DNA from 4 places in the Vibrio sp. F13 genome. Region 2 is predicted to be linked to each of the others. Evidence: predicted binding sites of a transcription regulator. Region 2 holds the regulator's gene; each other region holds the start of a gene.
The links. The regulator PurR, encoded in region 2, represses purine synthesis genes. The targets are predictions, from matches to a motif close to TNANGNAAACGTTTNCNTNA.
Positions count from the first base shown of each region.

Region 1: glyA (serine hydroxymethyltransferase) is a predicted target of PurR. The motif match lies at 4,502-4,521, and genes of this name have one in related genera.
Region 3: LMH68_RS14070 (phosphoribosylaminoimidazolesuccinocarboxamide synthase) is a predicted target of PurR. The motif match lies at 3,112-3,131, and genes of this name have one in related genera.
Region 4: LMH68_RS11425 (NCS2 family permease) is a predicted target of PurR. The motif match lies at 1,128-1,147, and genes of this name have one in related genera.

Region 1 is NZ_CP170175.1:2,504,673-2,510,267, reverse strand. Features, by position in the region: gene LMH68_RS11655 (proline--tRNA ligase) at 1-687, shown strand, start outside; gene LMH68_RS11650 (tellurite resistance TerB family protein) at 878-1,567, shown strand; gene LMH68_RS11645 (YaeP family protein) at 1,736-1,939, shown strand; gene LMH68_RS11640 (DUF4250 domain-containing protein) at 1,941-2,132, shown strand; gene LMH68_RS11635 (hypothetical protein) at 2,363-2,689, shown strand; gene glyA (serine hydroxymethyltransferase) at 3,196-4,446, opposite strand; gene LMH68_RS11625 (YitT family protein) at 4,794-5,396, shown strand; gene treC (alpha,alpha-phosphotrehalase) at 5,578-5,595, opposite strand, start outside.
Region 2 is NZ_CP170175.1:2,881,275-2,886,869, forward strand. Features, by position in the region: gene LMH68_RS13325 (TVP38/TMEM64 family protein) at 2-682, opposite strand; gene LMH68_RS13330 (TfoX/Sxy family DNA transformation protein) at 817-1,407, opposite strand; cyclic di-GMP riboswitch class I at 1,535-1,620, opposite strand; gene purR (HTH-type transcriptional repressor PurR) at 1,791-2,795, opposite strand; gene torD (molecular chaperone TorD) at 3,112-3,759, opposite strand; gene torR (two-component system response regulator TorR) at 4,045-4,758, shown strand; gene elyC (envelope biogenesis factor ElyC) at 4,916-5,595, opposite strand, start outside.
Region 3 is NZ_CP170175.1:3,053,716-3,059,310, forward strand. Features, by position in the region: gene LMH68_RS14060 (helicase-related protein) at 1-1,162, shown strand, start outside; gene LMH68_RS14065 (hypothetical protein) at 1,366-1,743, shown strand; gene LMH68_RS14070 (phosphoribosylaminoimidazolesuccinocarboxamide synthase) at 1,910-3,013, opposite strand; gene LMH68_RS14075 (SulA-like leucine-rich domain-containing protein) at 3,341-3,748, opposite strand; gene LMH68_RS14080 (hypothetical protein) at 4,085-4,273, opposite strand; partial or broken gene LMH68_RS14085 (hypothetical protein) at 4,439-4,876, opposite strand; partial or broken gene LMH68_RS14090 (tetratricopeptide repeat protein) at 4,957-5,524, opposite strand.
Region 4 is NZ_CP170175.1:2,457,877-2,463,471, reverse strand. Features, by position in the region: gene LMH68_RS11425 (NCS2 family permease) at 1-1,107, opposite strand, end outside; gene LMH68_RS11420 (aminoacyl-histidine dipeptidase) at 2,173-3,645, shown strand; gene LMH68_RS11415 (DUF3332 family protein) at 3,784-4,323, opposite strand; gene LMH68_RS11410 (succinylglutamate desuccinylase/aspartoacylase family protein) at 4,595-5,595, shown strand, end outside.

The DNA.
Region 1 (5,595 bases), 380 kb from region 2:
GAGCTACCATTCATCGTTGACCGCTCTGTTGCTGTAATGAGCGACTTTGGCGCTGGTGCAAACGTAGATGGTAAGCACTACTTCGGCATCAACTGGGGTCGTGACGTTGAGCTGGCTCAAGTTGAAGACCTACGTAACGTAGTTGAAGGCGACCTAAGCCCATGTGGTCAAGGTACTATCCAGCTTAAGCGTGGTATTGAAGTTGGTCACATCTTCCAACTAGGTAATACTTACTCTAAAGCAATGAACTGTAACGTGCTTGGCCCTGATGGTAAGAGCGTAATCCTAGAAATGGGTTGTTACGGTATCGGTGTTTCACGTGTTGTTGCATCTGCTATCGAGCAAAACCACGATAAATTCGGTATCACTTGGCCAGACGCACTAGCGCCGTTCCAAGTTGCTATCGTACCAATGAACATGCACAAATCTGAGCGCGTTAAAGAAGCAGCTGAGAAGCTATACGCTGAATTAACAGCTATGGGTATCGAAGTTTTATTCGATGACCGTAAAGAGCGCCCTGGTGTTATGTTTAAAGATATCGAGCTTGTGGGTATCCCTCACACTATCGTTATCGGCGATCGCAGCATGGACGAAGGTAACTTCGAATACAAAAACCGTCGTACTGGTGATAAAGAAGCTATCGCAATGGACACGGTTATCGAGCACCTTAAGGCTCAACTAGCTTAGTAATCCGATTACTGACTAGATAAACATTGAAAGGCTGCCGTTAGGTGGCCTTTTTTGTGCCTGTCATTTCGCTTCAAACTCCCTTCTATTTATCAGTAGAGTAAATAACGTAAGTTAATCCCCTGTTCATCTTTAAATCCGTATATTGGTGTCATCAACTTTTTGGACATGCTCACCATTGGAGGTATCGATGGATATCAAAAGCTTACTGAACCAAGCACTTAAATCAGATCTCGTAAAACAAGGTACTCAGAAACTTTCACAAGGGTCTTCAAGTTTAAGTGGCCTTTCTCAAGGCAGCAATAGCAAGAGTAGCAGTAAAAGTACACTCGGAGCCTTCGGTGCAGGCGCAGTTGGCGGAGGACTGTTAGGTGCGTTAATGGGCTCTAAGAAGACTAAGAAAATGGGTAAGAAAGCGGCTGGGATTGGCGGCGCAGCAGCACTGGGCGCTTTGGCTTATAAAGTCTACAACGACTACCAGTCCAAACAAGGCCAGACACCTAACGCCGAACAGGCTCAGTTTGATGAAAATGATGCAAACCACAGCGTGCTGATTCTACGATCGATGATTGCCGCGTCTAAAGCTGATGGCCATGTTGATGAAGAAGAGATGGCTAAGATAGAGCAAGCCGTCGAGAATATGGGCGCTGATTATCAACTGACTAAATTGGTCTCTGAAGAACTGCATAAGCCACTCGACCCAAGCGAAATCGCTCAACTGGCAACGTCACCTCAACAGGCGAGTGAGATCTACTTAGCCTCTTTGATTGTAGCGGATGAGCAGAACGTCATGGAGAAGGCCTACCTCAAAGAGTTAGCCAAGCAACTCAACCTTGCTGATGAAGTTACTTATCAACTCGAACAGCAAATCTCTGGTTAAACGGTCAATATCCGGCTAATCGACAAGCTAGCAAAGTGATACATTGAGCGTCAGCAGAATGAGATATTGAGCAAGAACAAACTAACTCTGAACTTAATCAGATCCACTTTGTTTTTGCTTATCTCTATGTGTATATTGAGATCAGTTATCATTTGGTTAGGTATAAAAATGAAAGTATACGATTGTTGTGATTTGGTGCGTGAACTGTATTCTCAAATTGGCAGTGGCGACCAAGGCTATATCCCTAAAGCGATCACCTGCGCGGTAAAAACATTGAATGACCTTGCTGCAGATGAATCTCTTCCTAAAGAAGCGCGTGAGCGTGCAGCATTTGCCGCTGCAAACCTGCTGATCTCAGATTTCGAGGACTAATATGAACCTCGCTAATTTTGAAAAAATGGATCCTGTGATGTTGATGAGTATCGTCAACATGAAGCTTCGTGACGACTTCGGCGGTGATTTAGATCGAGTGGTCAACTTCTACGAAATCGACAAAGCAGCATTGATCGCAAAGCTCGCGTCTGCTGGTTTTGAGTATCTTCCAGAAGCTAAACAGTTTCGATAGTCGTTAAAAAAATCTTCCTATTTAAAGGCCAACCTCTGTGTTGGTCTTTTTTTTGGTGATACGTAACAAGCAAACATGCAGCAAACCCGTTATAAATTATCTGTCTGCACCTATACTTTTATATCTTAGAGTCAACGAACGCGCCTTGAACCAAAGCGTATTGTTGTATAGGCTACCCAAACTAGCATATAAAACTCATCACCCAACTTGATGATAGTGAAGGATTAACAATGAAAAGACTCGGACTTTTAGCCGTTATCGCAGCCGCACTCACCGCAGGTTGCGCTTCAAATACTCAGCAAGACAACTTTCGCGAAGCCTCTTTTGAGCTGTGTAATACTGAAGTCGATATTTACTCTGTAAGCCATGATGAACGAGTTCGCATCGTCTGCTCTGATGGCTCTAAATTCGCTTTGAACAGCGAAGATACACTAGAAGTAATGCGTGATATCAACATCGACTACTGCGATGGCGAAGGCCTAGGTAAGTTCAGTGAAAGCCGCCACTACTACTCTTTCAAGTGTAAGTCAGGCACCCTACTTAGCATCAAAAAGTAGAATCGACACTACCAAATACCAAATACCAAAGGGTTAATGTGAAAGTATTAACCCTTTTTAATACCCGCTTTTCTTTACTCTTAATCCCAAATCCACCAGCCACCAGATACAAAAAATAGCTCCTTTAAAGAAGCCTCTAGTATCATTGCTTTTCAAAGTAGTTGTTTGAAATTCTAAGAGAGCACGCAGAGATTACGGGTGTAAGTGAGCATGCTCGACAACAATTTTAAAACTTCCAAGTACAAAAAAGGCCCCTATTAAGGAGCCTCTAGTATCAATATTTTTCAAAGTAGTTGTTTGAAATTCTAGGAGAGCACGCGGAGCTTACGAATGTAAGTAAGCATGCTCGACAACGTAATACCCAAAAAAACAAAAAAAGCTCCCAACAGGAGCCTTTCAAATCGTATTTTTCAATCAAATAGCTTTAGTTCAAGGAAAAGGCGCGGAGTTTACGAATGTAAATGAGCACCTTTGACACAGAAATTAAGCTATTTGAGCCAGAAAAATTAAGCGTAAACCGGTAGACGCTTACAGATCTCTAGTACTTTTGCTTTAGTCGCTTCGATAACAGACTCATCACCCATGTTATCTAGGATGTCACAGATCCAACCTGCTAGCTCTTTCGCGTCTGCTTCTGAGAAACCGCGACGAGTGATAGAAGGAGAACCGATACGGATACCTGAAGTAACGAATGGGCTACGTGGGTCGTTTGGTACTGAGTTCTTGTTTACAGTGATGTTTGCTGCACCTAGTGCTGCATCTGCTTCTTTACCTGTGATGTCTTTGTTGATTAGGTCAACTAGGAACAGGTGGTTCTCTGTAGAACCTGAAACGATGTTGTAACCACGAGCTAGGAATTCAGCAACCATTGCTTTTGCGTTAGCAACAACGCGTGCTTGGTATTCTTTGAACTCTGGCTCTAGAGCTTCTTTGAACGCTACTGCTTTACCAGCGATAACGTGCATTAGAGGACCACCTTGGCCGCCTGGGAATACTGCTGAGTTCAGCTTCTTGTAAAGATCTTCGCCTTCGTTAGAAAGGATTAGACCACCACGAGGACCCGCAAGCGTTTTGTGCGTCGTTGTAGTTACTACGTGAGCGTGTGGCACTGGGTTCGGGTAAACGCCTGCAGCGATTAGACCTGCTACGTGAGCCATATCTACGAACAGGTAAGCACCTACTTTGTCAGCGATTTCACGCATGCGCTTCCAATCACAGATTTGAGAGTAAGCAGAGAAACCACCGATGATCATCTTAGGCTTGTTCTCGATAGCCAGCTTTTCCATCTCTTCGTAATCGATTTGACCCGCTTCATCGATACCGTAAGGGATGATGTTGTAAAGCTTACCAGAGAAGTTTACTGGAGAACCGTGAGTTAGGTGACCACCGTGTGCTAGGCTCATACCTAGAACCGTATCGCCTGCATTTAGTAGTGCCATGTATACAGCGTTATTTGCTTGAGAACCTGAGTGAGGCTGTACGTTTGCGTACTCTGCACCAAATAGTTCACATGCACGTTCAATTGCTAGAGTTTCAACTTTGTCTACGTACTCACAACCACCGTAGTAACGCTTGCCTGGGTAGCCTTCAGCGTATTTGTTTGTTAGCTGAGAACCTTGAGCTTCCATTACACGTGGGCTTGTGTAGTTTTCTGAAGCGATAAGTTCGATATGCTCTTCCTGACGAAGAGTTTCTTCTTGGATAGCTGCGAATAGATCCGCATCGTAATCAGCAATGTTCATGTCACGCTTAAGCATCTGTATCTCCTGACTCAGATTGTACTGAAAGTTTCAAAAAAACCACACAACGACCGAAAGCAAACGTTTCCGTCACCGTTTTGATGTGACGCATTCTACATAATTTGATCTAGGTCATAAAGAGCTAATTGCAATTTTATCATGCAGTTTTTTCATAATCACAAATAAGATTCATCATGGTTATTTGGCTTATCCAACCAAAGATGGCGCTTACTGTCAATTTTACGCTTTACACCCTGTAAAACGCAGATTACATAGGTTTACCTTAATTTTGCCCCTCAAGCTACCGAAAGCTAAGGTTTTTCTCTACTATGCACGCCTTTATTGGTTAGGTAATTATAAAAACGATGGAAAAACACTCACGTAAAGAAGATTGGGTAGCGATTCTCACTGGCACGTTTTTAGTGGCGTTAGGCGTCTTCTTTTTACAGTCAGCGAACCTGCTTACCGGGGGCACTACTGGCTTGGCTCTGCTTTTGAGTCAATTCTTGCCTGTAACCTTTGGTATTTTGTACTTTGTTGCCAATTGTCCATTCTATTTATTAGCATGGAAACGATTCGGCCGTAGCTTTGCTATTAGCAGTGCGATTTCTGGTGCTTTAGTGTCTGTGTTTGCCGATCATTTATACTTAGTTATCTCGCTAGAAGTTCATAACGAGATCTATTGTGCTGTTGCCGGCGGCTTACTAATGGGCTTAGGTATGCTAATCCTATTCCGTCACCGCTCAAGTCTGGGTGGCTTCAACGTACTGTGCTTGTTTATCCAAGACCGCTACGGTATCTCGGTAGGCAAAACACAAATGGGTATTGATGCGTGTATTCTGTTTGCATCGTTCTTCTTCGTGTCACCTTGGGTGATTGCCGTATCTGTATTAGGCACCGCAGTATTGAACATCGTATTGGCAATGAACCACAAACCAACTCGCTACTCGGTGAATTACGCGTCTTAAAGTTCATTACCTGCTCTGTCGTTGCTGGCACTCGATGCTCAAACTTCTAGCAAGTAGACTCGAGGCACGATATTCCAGCCATCACTAAAACAAAAAAGGCTTTGGGAAGCACTCCAAAGCCTTTGTAGAAGCCTAATCTTTTAAGGGGAATCAAAATTAGGCTCATTGAAATGAAACAAGGTTACCCTTCAATCAAAAG
Region 2 (5,595 bases):
ATTATTCAGCTACGGGTGCTGAGCGAAACTTACCCATCAACCATTTAGCCACTATTGGGAATATCCCCAATAATGCAAATGACAATAGTACTGAAGGGGAGACGATGCCCGAAAGTGAATCAATTTCTGCGAGCTGAGTACCAGCATTCAAGAAAACCGCCGTCCCCGGTAACATCCCGATTTGACTCGTAATGTAGTAACGACTCACTGACATCGGTGTTAGACCCATCAATAGGTTGATAAGGAAAAATGGGAATACAGGAATCAGACGCAGAGAAAACAGGTAAAATGCGCCGTCTTTTTCAACCCCCTTGTTAATCGTCGCCAATTTGTCACCAAACTTGGTTTGAATCCAGTCACGCAACAGGTAACGGCTACTTAAGAAAGCTAAGGTCGCACCGATCGCACTTGCGAAAGATACCAGTAGCAAGCTGTTCCAGAAGCCAAATAGCGCGGCCCCTAATAAGGTTACAACAGCGGCACCAGGAATGGAGAAAGCCGTAATCATGACATACGCGACAAAATAGATAGCGGCAGCCGCAATAAAGTTGCTGTCAATGTAGTCATTTAACACAGCTTGTTGGGCCTTAGCATTTTCAAGCGTTAAGTACTGGCCGAAATTGATGCCTAACAAGACGATGGTTACGACCAACACAATACCCAATATCATTTTCTTACTCATTGATACTTCCTCTAAATTTTCAATGCATACCGATAGTATAGATAGACAGGCAAAGCATAGATTAACTTTCACCAGATATAAAAAAAGCCGCAGTAAATGCGGCTTAGTTATGTATATAGATTGCACTGACAATGTTAATTGACGCGATTGATAAGCTCTTCGCGACGCTGCTGCGGTATAACAGACCAATGTGTACCATTAATCGCGCCTTCTAGCGCCCAAAGTAGTTCAATACTGACAGAAGACGCATGCGATTCTTTGATGGCGTTAAATGCGTTTACAGAGCCAGATTCATATAAACGTTCTACAGAATCGATCCCTGCCTTTTTCAACATACGCTCGGTAGCGAGTCGAAGATTAGGCAGATCTTTGAGTCGGGTCGGCTTAGCAGAAGACTGCTCAGCTTTTTCTTCTTTAGCAAAACCTAGAGACGTGGTTGCAAGCTGCAAGATTTTCTCTTGGTCTTGCCAGAGGCCTTCAGGTAAAGCGAAATATTTAGTAACGACAGGGAAACCACGTTTTTTGTAGACGTACGGTTGAAACCCTTGTTGTTCGAATTGTTTAGTTGTGCCTTTGTCTGCGCGTATGTGCAACTGGTCATTTACAACCAGAGCAAACATAGTGTCATCAGCAAAAAGACCGAAGCCACCAAACATTGAGCGTGATTTTATTTTTCCTAGGGACTCAAATAACTTCATCGAGTCCTTTAGTATCGGTTTATCCATGTTATTTATCTCGGTGTATTTGAACTACGCCACCAAATAAGCAGGTCCGAGAGATTAGCAAAATGTTGCAATTAAATTGTCAATAAGCCGTAAATTACTAAATTATTAGTAGTTACTGCATTTTGCCATCGGTAACCCCGCTACCATACCAACGAGTGGTTTAGGCCGGAAGCTTTGCGTCTCACTCTTTCGAGTGGTTTGCCCTGTGCGTGACTGATTGAATAGAATAAAGTTTTTGTTGAATGAAGCTCACACTTGATATTTCAAAATGTGATACTGCTTCAATTAATGATCTTTCATTTATGCATAAGGGTTCATTATAGTTGCTGATAAAAAAAGCGCACCTAAAGGTGCGCTTGATGAAATTAAACTCGAATTATCAATTAATTTAACGTCTTAACTGTACTTCGTTCAACAATTTCAGGGTGCATTTCGAAGACGCGTTTTTCGTGGTCTTTGTCTTTGATGCGCTCCAATAGAATTTCGAATGCATTCTTACCAACACGACGTTTTGGTTGGTGAACTGTCGTTAACGGCGGAGAGAAGTATTCAGCGAGTTCGATGTTGTCGTAACCGATCACTGAGATATCTTCAGGAATGCGGATGCCTTTTTCTTGCAGTCGGCTCATTAAGCCGAGTGCCATTGTGTCGTTAAAGCAGAATACCGCCGTTGGACGATCTTCCATCTCAACGATTTGTTCTGCAGCAAGAACAGCCGTATCACACTCGAAGTTGCCTTCGATGATCATATTGTCATCTGCAGAAATTTTAGCTTCGTTAAGTGCGCGCTTGTAACCGGCAATACGTTCAACACATGCTGCTTTGTCTAAGTGGCCACTTAAACATGCAATCTTAGAGTGACCGCGTTCAATAAGGTATTTGGTCGCTAGGTAGCCACCTTCTTCAGAGTTATCGATGATCTTATCAGCTTGAGAACTCTCTGGGCCCCAGTCCATAATAACTTTAGGGATGTCAGCGTGACGGTCTAACATCTCTCTTAGTTCTTCAGTTAGGTCAGAACACATAACTAAGATGCCATCTACACGTTTCTCTGCAAGCATTCGAATGTAGTCACGTTGCTTCTCATAGATACCGCCCGTATTACACAGGATCAAAGTGTAACCTTGACGGTAGCAGTAGCTCTCAACACCATCGATAACTTCAGAGAAGAATAGATTAGTTGATTGAGTCACTAGCATGCCGATGGTGCGTGTTGTATTACACTTCAAGCTACGAGCAACAGCACTTGGTGCATAGTTCAGTTCATCTACGGCTTTGTTTACTTTTTCTTGCGTTGCTTCTGCAACAAAGCGAGTTTTATTGATTACGTGAGAAACGGTTGTTGTTGATACGCCGGCTAAGCGAGCGACATCTTTTATAGTGGCCATGGTTTTATCCTATTAGAAGCTACTTTCCCAAAGTACGGAATAAAGTAGCCGTTAAGCTACCTAACTAAGAGCTTAAATTTGTAGGGCTCTTTGGGTACTAAAAGTGCTAAAAAACAAAAAACCGCTATTGAGCGGCTTGTCTTAACACCAAAATGCTCAAAACTATAATAAGCATAGCATTTCGTGAATGTTTCATATTTTATCGTTTGCGGTCACAATTTTAGACTGACTAGAAATTACTCGCAATAAAATTCACCCGGAAATCCGGGTGAATTGTCACATTCTTCTGAATTTATTTAACGAGTCATCCAATAAGCTATTCACCAGCTAAATATTGAGTGTCTAATTGACAGAATGCGAGTAGCAACGATGAGACGGAGGCGTAGAAACCGAATTCATCAACGTCATGACATTTCACGTTGAACTTTGGTAACCAAGTCAGCAGTTGTTGTTCGATAAACTGCTGTTGAGCGGCAAATGAATTCTCTAGTTCTTCTTCAATATTCGTTTCGTTTGAACGAATGATCAAGTTACCAAGGAAATCGAGTTCGATAGCAATGTGGTCTGCTGGCTCTTTTAGATCTTGGTTCACAACTAAGTTGTGCTTAGCCATGATCTCTTCCATATCTTTTGCTGGCTTATCATTCAAAAGGCCAGTTTCGCCGATATACATTGAAGCGTAAGGAAGAGCGCCGTGCTTATCTGTCTTTAAGAAAAGATCGCAAAAGTCTGCAGACAGTTCTAGCTGAGCATCTTCACGAGTTTGTAGGCGGTTCAGCGCATCCACTAACTTATCAATCGCTGGCTTTAGTGTCTCATTTTCGCCTAAACCAGTTAGGAAAGAACGAATTTCAACAGAGTGGTAGTGATCGAGTTCTTCTTGAGTGAGCTCTTTGGCAAATAAGCTTGATAGCCACCAGTATATTTCTGCTCTTTGCTCGTTGAACGCTTTCGTATCTTTCATTTGTTAGATCCTGACTTAGTCTTGTGATGTTGCTTATATGCATCTTGAAGTCACTTGGGCATAAGCACACCAAGGCTGAATAACAAGGTTATTTGCGAAACGCAAAGTTACTCGTTAGTAGTAATGCCTATATTGAATTGCGATGGACGATAAATAGCAAGGTTTAAGATTGTCTTGTATCAAAAAAAATCCATGTTTCTGGCTTTTATCTTCTGTACCACTAGAATTGTTACTAGTTATGAATAGAATAGTCACTGAAACTATTAAATAAGAAAAGTGGTGTAGATGAGCTATCACGTATTAGTCGTAGAAGATGATGTGGTAACCCGCAGTAAACTGGTTGGATACTTCCAGAACGAGGGTTACACAGTGAGCGAAGCAGAAAGCGGCGCTCAAATGAGAAACGTGTTAGAAGAAAACAACGTTGACCTCATTATGCTGGACATCAACTTACCAGGCGAAGATGGATTGATGCTAACTCGCGAATTACGCAGTCAATCAGACATTGGAATTATTTTAGTTACTGGACGCACGGATAGCATCGACAAGATCGTAGGCCTTGAAATGGGCGCTGACGATTACGTTACTAAACCCTTCGAACTTCGCGAGTTATTAGTTCGAGTTAAAAACCTACTTTGGCGTATCTCTGCTGCTCGTAAAACAGCAGCGGGCGCTGTAGAAGAAACATCAGATGAGTCTGTGGTTCGTTTTGGTGAGTGGACATTTGATATCCCTCGTCGTGCGTTAAGCAAAAACGGCGAACCGGTGAAATTGACCAAAGCAGAATACGAACTGCTAGTGGCATTGTCTTCTTACCCTAACCAAGTATTAAGCCGCGAACGTATTTTGAATATGATTAGCCACCGAGTGGACGCGCCTAATGACCGTACTATCGACGTATTGATTCGTCGTATGCGTGCAAAAATGGAGTTTGATCCTAAGAACCCACAAATTTTTGTGACGGTTCACGGTGAAGGTTACATGTTCGCTGGTGATTGATTTCCTTCGGAAGTGATTAATCAACAACGACATTTAAACGTAAAAAGCCGAGACACCATTGATGTCTCGGCTTTTTTATTGCTTAGCTTTCATTGTTAACGAACAGAGAACCTAAAAATACTTGCCGACTCAGTCTGCTCAGTATGAGTTTAAAGATTCAATTGGCTTCCTGAGGCTGAGCCGCAGAAACTTCACCGTCATCTTCAACTAAGCTGGAAGCTTCTGGAATCACCGGCTCTTCAACAATGTCATTGCTTGTATCAAGCCAATCACGTAAATCTTGCCAAACTAATCCCATGGTTTCGTGCCAGTAACGCTCAGTCTGCTCAAGGTAGAGAGCTTTTGGCATGTACTTATTCCAAGGCTCAACAACGCCTTCTTGTGCAAGGTAGTTGGTTGGTGCAGGCAGTGGTTTCATACCAGCTGCATGGAATTCATTGAGTGCACGAGTCATATGGCTCGCTGAAGTCACCAGAACCATTTTTTTATTCTTAACGAACGCAGCGGCTTGGCGAGCTTCTTCCCAGGTGTCTTTTGCGGTTTCAAGCAGAATGATGTCGGGCTTTGCTACGCCAAGTGCTAATGCAACTTTAGCCATCATTCTTGCGTTACTGACTTCAGTGCCTGCGCCATAGCCAGACAAAATGAGTTTTGCACCAGGGTAAAGGCGTAGAATACGAATCCCTTCACTTAAACGCATCAGGCCGGTGCGGCTAAGTTCTGATGTCGGTGGAATTTGGTCGTCTACGACGTGACCACTTCCGAGAACCATTACGTAATCGACGGTTTCATCGACAGGTAAAAAAGCGGTGTGTTGCCTTTCCATTGGCATTAAAA
Region 3 (5,595 bases), 170 kb from region 2:
GCCGATTGATGCTTTGTATGCCGATATCGTTACTCGAATCAAAACCAAAGCATTAAAAGAGGCGATGGTTGATCTCACTGCGGCGCTGTCCGTTCCTGCTCGCTTGTATCAGTTACCAAACAATGCAGAACATCTTGAAGCGCTCGCGCAACAAGAGAAGGAAGGGTGTGATTTAAGCCTGTTGATTCAGATTGTGCGCGGTCGAGAATATCCGCATTTAGACATCGACCAACAGGCTCTGAATGAAGCTCAAGGATTGGCGAAGCAAATGCGGGAGGTATTTGAACTTCCTCAGCTAGAAGTCGCGTCACGTTTCCAACGCATTGAATTGCTCAAGACCATTGTGAATCTGCATCCTGAACTGGTGTTTGTGCGCCGACTGAAAAGGAAAGAAGCCTTTGCCAATGGTGTTTTAGAAGTGGTGCTCGGTCGTCAGAACCGTTTCCCTGATAATGCACAAGCGATGTTGGTGTTGGATACTCACAGCTTGTCGGGAAGAGGCGTTAAGCAAACACTGACCTTAGCGACGGTCACGACACCCATTCCTCTTGAGCTTCTCATTGATGCTGAACTAGGAGAGTGGGAGCAAGGCGAAACCGTTGTGAATGATGATGGTGTTTTTACCGAGATGGCATTGGTGTACGCAGGCCGCACGATTACAACCAAACTCGTCGCCGCTGAAGGGCAACTATCGTTAAAACCTATCGTCGACCTTGTGTTAAATGGAGAGCAGCTTCCCGGTTTTGCAAAGGCTCGCACTCAAGAAATCAAACACTGGCAGTTGTATGTGAAACTTGGTCTCGATGAACAAACTAAATACACACCAGAAATTGAGAACATTAACTTTGAGCTATGGTTTATAGAGCAGCTTGAAGTACTAGGTGTTACTGATGTCAGCGAATTGGAAATGTTCGATCATGCAGACATACCGTTCGATGGCATTCCAACTTGGCTCTACTCAGAATTTTCGGAAAAATACCCGTTTGCATTGAGCCTTGCCGACTTGCAACTCGATGTTGAATACTTGCCCGCAAGAAAGCTGATTTACGTCCATTATCAGTCGGGTAGCCGAAAGTTATCGCCAAAACGTTGGGAGCTACCGACATGGTCTGGTTGGCGTATTCAGTTCAAAAAAGCGAGTCGAATAATTGATATCAAATAGATGGATAAGTTTTATCTCTAAAATATTAATCAAATAGATGCATATATGATTTTTCAGTGCTTATTTTGTTACAAGTTTGATTTTTATATTCCTTTTTAACCAATCAAAAGGTCATAAAAGACTATTCTTCTATATCCTATTGCTATAAAGAAAGAGTTGATAGATATTGAGTATATTGTGTTGCCAAAGTGTCGGGGGACATCATGGATAAACAGGAAGAGACGCGTGTAGAGTTCGATTACACAACATTTCTTGGCGCCTCATGCAGTAAAAAATGGACTTTTCTGGAAGCACTCACCACAATTGCGCCAGTGTTCAGTACCGTCTGGCGAGATAGCATTAAAGAGTTGGGCACCCCAGAGGATCGTTTATGGCAGATGGCATTGAAATCAATGTCGACGCGTAAAAGTGATGAGTCGAACATTGTTACCTTACTCAAGCTCGCTAAGCTGGAAGGGATCAATGAGCTCAAAGTGGTGATGCCATATTCACTTGAAGAAGAGCAGATCGAGTATATTGAATCGCGCAGTCATTTAGTGATTGCGGGTAATTCTGGAGAAGAGTTCACGATTAAGCTGTAACTTCAGCTCGCCTATAATCTCTCTCGAGGAATAGTAAAAACGTACACGTAAAAAGGGCCTCAAATATTGAGGCCCTTTTAGTATCTAAAACTTGAGTCTACGAGCTTATTAGCTTTCGAGCTTTTTATTTTGAGATTAAGCGATTAAGCAATTAGCAATTAAGCGACTAGTCGATTAGACCATAGTCAGCGCGCAGTACATCGATGATCTCTTGCTTAGGATTTTCGCTCAGTACGATCTCCGCACCTGTGATTTTCGCTGCGATATCAAGGTAAGTGCGAGACAGAGACATTAGAGAATCCAGTGGAAGTTCATTGTCACGAGCCAATGCTTCACGTTCTGGCATACGCTCTTTATTCAAAAGAATGTCGGCATCAGGGAAGTAGTTAAGCAAGAACTGACGGAAGCCTTCTTTTGAATTCTCAACGATGTTGCCGTTGTTATATTCCTGAGTATCCCAAATGCGAGATGAATCTGGAGTACCGACTTCGTCCATGTAGATAAGCTTTTCTTTGCCTTGAGCATCGTTGACGTAGCCAAACTCAAATTTGGTATCAACAAAGGTTTGGTCTACTTTTGCTAGCGCTTGGCTGATTACGTTGAAGCCTTCTTTAAGAAGTTTTTCGTAATGCGCGATGTCGCTTGCTTGAGTAAAGTTGAATGCTGCGAAGTTATCTTCGATGTTGTTGCGTGTGATGTTCACATCGTCAGCTTCTGGAACGCCAGGAATACCTTTCAGAATCCCTTTTGTTGAAGGCGTGATCAGTAGCTCAGGCAACTTCTTGTCTTTCTCAAGGCCTTCAGGCATCTCGATACCACAGAATTCACGTTCGCCGTTTGCGTATGCACGCCACATTGAACCAGTGATGTATTGACGACAAATCGCTTCGATCATGACTGGGCGAGCTTTTTGTACAATCCATACGAACGGGTGAGGGATATCAAGAATATGACTGTCAGCAAGTCCGTTGTCTTTAAACAATTTGAACCAGTGGTTAGAGATAGCATTCAGAGCCGCTCCCTTACCTGGAACACCTTTAAGATTCCCTTCACCACGCCAGATACAATCAAATGCAGAGATACGGTCACTGATCACCATGATTGCTAAAGGCGCATCTGGTGCTACATCGTAGCCTTTCTCTTTAATTAGTCGTTGGCTATCTTCTTCAGTTAACCAGTAGACCGAACGAACCTTGCCACTGTGGACAGGTTTATCAGTACGGATTGGTAGGTCATCATTTACGGCAAGAACTTGATCAGCAAGGCTCATTTAGACATTCCTATCTTTTATCAAACGTCATACAGAGAAGTGCGGTGTGCACATGATTAGACGGGCATTATACCCAATCTACTATTTGCTTCCAGAGAAAAAGCAAACGATTGCTAAATCTGTTGTTTAAATAAAAACCCCCGCCTAACAATCCGCTAAAAAATGGGCGAATTGTAGGGCAGGGGAAGGCAGTATGTTTGGACTGTGTTTTGGCGAATTGTTTCTTAAGTTAAATTAAGTTTGTTAGCTAAAAGATTAAGCTATGTTTGTGGACCATGTTTTTGAGCCAAAATGTTATTAAGCCAACATGTTATTAAGCAAGGTGGCTTAGTGAATACGCTCTGAATTTGCATCCATAAAGAAGACTTCACATTGAAAGCGTAACCCTAATGTTCTTAGGTACTGTTGGCTGAACTGATCAATCGATGCACTTGCAACAATCGCGCTCGCATTCTTAGAGCGGATTGCTTTCTCGACAGTCTCTACCTCAGTCATTTGATGAGAGGCTTTCATATGAATAACGCGGTCGCAGCAAACATTATGTTGCTTAAGCTGCTTAGCCGATGGTCTTGGTGTTTGAGCCGTAAACAGTAACCACTGATGTTGATTGGACAGCAACGCCATTCTTGCAAACAACGCTTCCTCGTTTGAATTTTTGCTTTTACGAGAAACTGATGTAAATGCGCAGTGAACTAGCGGGCTAGAGTGTTGTGCTTTAACGTGTGCTTGAATCATTTTGCTGTCCTTATATACATGCTGTATGTGTATACAGTAGTTTTAGTTGCTTATAAGATCAAGCGTTTTTTGCGGGATTATTGGACGATTTCGTCTGAGGTTATGGATGGTAAATGATTAAATCATTGAAAGTATTCGATAAATTAAATTTGAATGAATCTGCTGTTTTGTATCATAAGTTGAATAAATGTGAGCTTTATACAGGTGTATACACTGGTTTTTGCAGAAAAGTACTGTATATACCTGTATAGAAGAGAGAACAAAGAAGAAAGAAGATCTAAAACCACAGGCACAAAAAAAGCGCCTTAGGCGCTTTCTTATATTTCACGGTGTTGCTTATCTCAATGTCGCTTGGGAGAGTTTTGCTCTCATTTCCATTTCACCAATATTGAACTGGCGAACATCAATGGTTGCAATATCATTGCACTCGTTACATGCATGATGACACTTACCATCTAGGTAGTCGTGCTTTTTAACTAGGCTTGGCTTTTTGCACCAATCACAAACGCCTTCTATTGTGAACATATTCTCTCCTCACCTGTTTAAGTCAGGTGTATTTTCGGCGCAAATTATGACACAAGTAAGACCCATTAGTTAATAGTTTGTTACCCGTTTTTGAGAGGGGGATCGATTGCAACACCAATAAAATCGATATCTTTGAGATCTAGGAAAATGAAGATGTGTGTTTGTTTACGGTTTTGTAACATTTTGTAAAATGGTTTTTAGCGCATTGTTCAAACGTTTCATTTCTTCGTCACATCCGTGACCATCTGGATGGTAGATCTTTGATAGCTGTTTGTATCGGATCTTGATGCTTTTCTGGTCGGGGATTGAGCTAGGTGTGTAGCCAAATAGCGCGCAGGCCACCTGCAAATTACTCAGACCTTTGCTGTTTTTCTGCTTCTTCAATTCGTGGAACATAGTGTTCAGCTGGCGTTTTTGCTGCTTAATCGTAAGGTCCTTCGAGCTAAGCTGCGCTTCAAGTGATTGTTGTTGCTGTCGCGAATCACCCGACTTTAGAGCTTGTCTTTTTCTTGAGATAACGAGCGTCGCAATAATGCTGATGATTGAAATCAACACGGCCAACGCAGCACCAATCATATAGTCAGAGCTAGTTAGGTTAGAACTGGAGAGGTTAGAGCGTGATGCTTGGTTAGATTGAACGTGCTTAGATACCCCCTGACTGGTGTCTATTTCAGAGTCGATGCTGTCATCGAGCTGTTCTATTGAAGAGATCTGTTTTGCACGTTGCTGGTTGAATTGTGCTTCCAAAATGCGGTTGTAGCCCTCTTCTGCTTGTGGATTATCTTTTAAGGCTGCTTCATACCATAGCTGCGCTTTATCTAATGGTTGAAGGAGGTCTTGTTCTAGCGAGGATTCGTAGAGTTTTGCTACCTCGATAGGTGCGCGCTGGTTACCTTGCAACGCCGCTTTAATAAACCATTCCAAAGCAAGCTTGTTACTTTGTTCAACACCTGTACCTGCCAAGTACCATTCACCCAGTCTAAATTGCGCGTTTGGGTTGCCGTTTTCTGCTGACTGCGTGTACCAATACAATGCATCACTGGTGCTAACAGGAACGTCGACACCCGATTCATAAGCTTGAGCCAATTGGTATTGAGAAACTGGATCTTGAGGTTGTGATTCTAGTGAAAATTCATCACTGCTTGCTGCGTGCACGAAATGTGTGGTGGACAGTTGAATCGTGGAAAAGATGAGGGCTAGAAATAGTGTTCTAAGAAATGATGATGACAGAATGTTGGATAGGATCAGCAAAAGATAAGTCTCGTAAAAAAGCCCAGAATCGATATGTCAGTATGAATACGCTTTATGGTCGTTGATTATTA
Region 4 (5,595 bases), 420 kb from region 2:
CGTAAGATCACGCCAATCAATGCCAACTAGGCCAGACATCATCAGAATTGCTACATAGAAAAGTGCACCTGATGTTGCGTAAGCCGGAATCATACCTGCAAGTGGCGAGAAGAAAAGAGCCAGTAGGAATAAGATACCAACAACAACAGCCGTTAGACCGGTACGGCCGCCTTCAGCAACACCCGCAACACTCTCAACATAAGAAGTAGTATTTGATGTACCTAGCAGTGCACCAATAGATGTTGCTGTAGAGTCAGCAAGCAGTGCTTTGTTCAAGCGAGGTAGTTTGCCGTCTTCTTTGATTAGGTTTGCTTTCGTTGCAACACCAACCAGAGTACCCGCTGTATCGAACAAATCGACGAACAAGAACGCGAATACCACTGAAATCATACCGATTTCAAATACAGCAGAGAAATCAAGCTGCATGAATGTAGGAGCAAGGCTTGGTGGTGTAGACATGATGCCGCCGTATTGAACGTCACCAATAACAATGCCAAGAGCTGTGATAGCTAGAATCGCAATCATTACTGCCCCTTTCACGCCACGGTGAACAAGAGCAATCGTTAGGAAGAAACCAAGTGAGCCTAGGATAGGAGCAATCGCGGTAATGTCGCCCAGTGAAACTTTAGTTGCTGGGTTAGAAACAACGATGCCTGCATTGCTAAGCGCAATAAACGCTAGGAAAAGACCGATACCTGCAGAGATACCAACACGCAGAGACATAGGGATCGAGTTGATAATCCATTCACGGATCTTAAAGATGCTTAAGAAGATGAAGATTACGCCTGATACGAAAACCGCTGCCAGAGCAACTTGCCACGTATAACCCATACCCATTACAACAGCGTAGGTAAAGAATGCGTTCAAACCCATGCCTGGAGCTTGAGCAATTGGGTAGTTAGCAACAAAGCCCATGATGAAACAGCCAATAGCAGCCGCTAAACAGGTTGCTACAAATACAGCGCCATGGTCCATACCAGCATCAGCTAGAATCATTGGGTTTACAAAAATGATGTAAGCCATTGTTAGGAAGGTTGTTAGACCTGCGATGATTTCAGTGCGCACATTGGTGCCATTTTCACTGAGTTTGAATAGCTTTTCGAACATTATCGAATCCTATAAGGGTAAAAAGTAAACGGTTGCGTAATCGATTGGCTGTGGATTATAAAGTTATCAAATAACAAATTCCAGATAGAATTAAGGCTCTAATCGATATTTATCAGAATGCCGTATGAAACAAAGCGATTAAAAATGAAGATATCATCGATAAATAACCATTAAAAACAAACAATTAACAACAATAGACTCACTAAAACTAGTTGGTTGTTTTTTCTACCATCGGTTATTTTCATTGATAATCTAGCCAGTAAATTCTGAATTCAAACTCACAATAGTTATGTATTTTTCAACAGGATCAGTAATAAGGCGCAAATTGATATTTCGGCGTTTAAAAAACAACCACGCAGAACAGCAAGGAAAGTGACAAGCGAAAGCGGTTTGGAAAAGTAGCAGGCAAAAAAAACGCCACTCAAAACTGAGTGGCGGTAGAATCTGTCAACCAAAAGGGCTGTAAAAGAATTCCAATATATAGGGGTGAACAAAACTGTTCGAGTTACATGCTTACGGTATTAGTAACCAAAGCTTGTAGGGTATGCAAAGTTGCTAGTGTAAACAGAGCTGTTAAGCCAGAACATTGCAGATGGTAAACCTTTCATAACTATCACCTTAATAAATCAATAAAAAACAAATTTGATTTCTCGGTTCCTTGGAGGCGATAAAACGGACTCATCCTTTGAGCATTTACTCTTCGTCTCAGAAGTTGGTTATTAATATACCCCAAAGAAAAAAGATTACAAGTATTTTTTGCTATACGTCACACTTTTTGGCTACTTATGGTTATTTTGCAAACTTATTTTTGTAATTAAATTACAAAAAAGAATTAAACAAACGTTTGCCCGTGTCATTTATAAGCATCAAAGCGCTTAATCATGATCAGATGGACAAGATCGCTTTCAAAATTTGAGCTATTTGAGGTTTAGAACCGCTACTCGTCAAAACACTCTAGTGGTATGCTGTTGCCATCAAAACAGACCCATATTTTAGATTTTTGTTCTAAGTTTTCACCTATAAAAACCCTAAATATATGGTTATCAAATAAAAAAGGAGTCATCCGTGTCTGAATTCCATTCTGAGATCAGTAAATTATCCCCTGCCCCTATTTGGCAGTTCTTCGATAAGATTTGCTCAATCCCACACCCTTCAAAGCATGAACAAGAGCTTGCTCAATACATTATTGCTTGGGCAACAGAGCAAGGCCTAGATGTACGTCGTGACCCAACGGGCAACGTATTCATCAAGAAGCCAGCAACGCCGGGTATGGAAAACAAAAAAGGTGTGGTGCTACAAGCTCACATCGATATGGTTCCACAAAAGAACGAAGACACCGTTCATGACTTCGCTAAAGATCCAATCCAACCATACATCGATGGTGAGTGGGTTACAGCAAAAGGGACAACGCTTGGCGCTGATAACGGCATGGGCATGGCTTCTTGCCTAGCGGTTCTTGCTTCAAACGAAATCCAGCACGGCCCTATCGAAGTTCTACTAACAGTAGATGAAGAAGCAGGCATGACTGGTGCTTTCGGTCTTGAAGCGGGTTGGTTAGAAGGCGATATCCTTCTTAACACCGATTCAGAGCAAGAAGGCGAAGTGTACATGGGTTGTGCTGGCGGTATCGACGGCGCAATGACATTTGAAGTTGCACGTAATGCAATTCCTGCTGATTTCGTAACACGCAAGCTAACGTTGAAAGGCCTTAAAGGCGGTCACTCTGGTTGTGATATCCACACAGGCCGTGCAAACGCAAACAAACTGCTTGCTCGCTTCCTAGCGGGTCACGCGAAAGAGCTAGACCTACGCATCGTCGAATTCAAAGGCGGTAGCCTACGTAATGCGATCCCTCGTGAAGGTTTCGTAACGGTTGCAGTACCTGCTGCAAACCAAGAGAAACTGGCTTCTCTATACAACTACTACACAGAGCTTCTTTCAACTGAGCTAGGTAAAGTAGAAGACAGCATTGTTACTTTCAACGAAGAAGCTTCGGTTGAAATGGGCGCTCTTGCAGCAGCTGACCAAGCTCGCTTTATCGCGGCACTTAACGCATGTCCAAACGGCGTGATTCGTATGAGTGACGAGATTGAAGGTGTTGTGGAAACGTCTCTAAACGTAGGTGTTATCACAACAGAAGAGAACTCAATCACAGTACTTTGCCTGATCCGCTCTCTTATCGATTCAGGTCGTAGCCAAGTAGAAAGCATGCTTCACTCTGTTGCTGAACTAGCAGGCGCTAACATCGCGTTCTCTGGTGCTTACCCAGGTTGGAAACCAGACGCAGATTCAGAAATCATGCATATCTTCCGTGACATGTACGAAGGTATCTACGGTCACAAGCCAAACATCATGGTTATCCATGCTGGTCTTGAGTGTGGTCTATTCAAAGAACCTTACCCGAACATGGATATGGTTTCTTTCGGCCCAACCATCAAGTTTCCGCACTCTCCTGATGAGAAAGTGAAGATCGACACCGTTGAGCTATTCTGGAACCAAATGGTTGCATTGCTTGAAGCGATCCCAGAAAAAGCTTAATTCGATAAGCTATGTTTGTTCAGTAAATGGTGTTTTACAGTAAACACCGTTTATCTGAGACAAAATAAAACAGGTACTCAATGAGTACCTGTTTTTGTATCTAATCTTTGTAGCTACTACTTGTGACTAAATAAACAATTAAGCGCGTGAAGCCGCGTAGCTTTCTAGCTCATCAATTGAAGTTTGTGCCACAACTTCGCCATCGATGAAGTACGTCACCATCTCGCCATCACGAACACCGATTAACGTCGCACGCTCACCAGACTGGTAAGTAATGTCCATTTGGATCGTGTTTTCATCAATCTGCTGCATTTGACCTTTTTCGATCACATCTGCACTCGTGATAGGACCCACTGGCGCTTCCGTTAGAGACGGATCAAGTTGGTGGTTGATGTCTAGGTAAGTATCAGTCTTAGTATCAAAGATGTGCGGAGCACCTGTTAGTGGGTTGCTACCAGTCCAGAACTCTAGTGAGTTGAATACTAGGTAATCGGCAGCAACTGTTAGACCGTATGCAGGTGCAAGTAGCATGTTCAAACCACCACGAGCGTAACGGTTATCAACAGCCTTGATGTTGAACTTCATTAGGTAACCCGTTACTGCGTTGCTACCAACACAGCCAGATAAAGCAACAGATACCACCGCTAGTGCTACAACTTTTGAAATTGTTTTTTTCATTTTGATCTCAATATTTGAATTTGGCCGCCAAAAAATGGCGGTGGATAATACCAACGAACTGAATGACAAATATCAGCTCTAAGTTAATGTATTGTCAGAAAATTCAAAATTTTAAACACCCTTCAATTAGCCAGATAAAAAACTGAAACCAATTCAGAAGTCCCTTCATAAAAAACTTTTGTCGTCACCGTAAAGCGATTGATTCGTACTAAAAATCAACGATTGCTACATTCCGTGTTAACGAATTATCACCATGTTGAGAACAACCTAAATGGCAAGACTAAAACCTAATCAACCATTCGAATTACTTGGTTATACTGTTCAGCCAGGACAACGAAAAGAGATTGAACTACAGGCAGCTCAGCTTTACACGCACTCTCCACTTTCGATCCCGATTGAGATCATCCACGGTCGCCAAGCAGGCCCAACACTAATGGTAAACGCTGCTATTCACGGTGATGAGCTAAACGGTGTTGAGATTGCACGACAGTTAACTAACGCAATAGAACCTAATAAACTGAAAGGTACATTAATTGTTGTGCCGATCGTAAACGTATTTGGCTTCATTCATAAATCTCGTTACTTACCAGACCGTCGCGACCTAAACCGTTGCTTCCCAGGTAGTGAGAAAGGCTCATTGACATCACGCATCGCTTACACCTTCTTCGAAAACGTAGCGAAGCACTGTGATTACATTTTGGATCTACATACAGGTGCTATTCACCGTACTAACCTGCCACAGATTCGTGCAAACCTATCAAATCCAGAAACATTACGAATTGCGAAAGCGTTCGCAACGCCAGTAATCATTGATTCACCTTTGCGTGATGGTTCACTGCGTAGCGAAGCTGAAAAACTGGGCATCCCGGTACTGACTTATGAAGGTGGTGAAGCGCTGCGTTTTGATCCTTTAGCGATTCGTGCAGGCTATCTAGGCGTTCATCAAGTGATGAAAGAAATAGGCATGTTGCGCCCTAACCGTAAGAAGTTGCCAGAGCCAGTATTGAGCAAATCCACCAGCTGGATCCGCGCTGAATCAGACGGCATCTTGCGTAATATGGTAAGACTTGGTGAGCAAGTTGAGGCTGGGCAAACTCTAGCTTACATCAGCTCTCCTTTGGGCCACGAAGAAGGCCAAGTGATCACAACCAAAGGTGGTATTGTGATTGGCCAGCAAACGCTGCCTCTTGTCAACGAAGGTGATGCAGTATTCCACATTGCTTACTTCAAACAAGACGATGAAGAAGTAGGCCAATCAGTAGAAAGCTACAT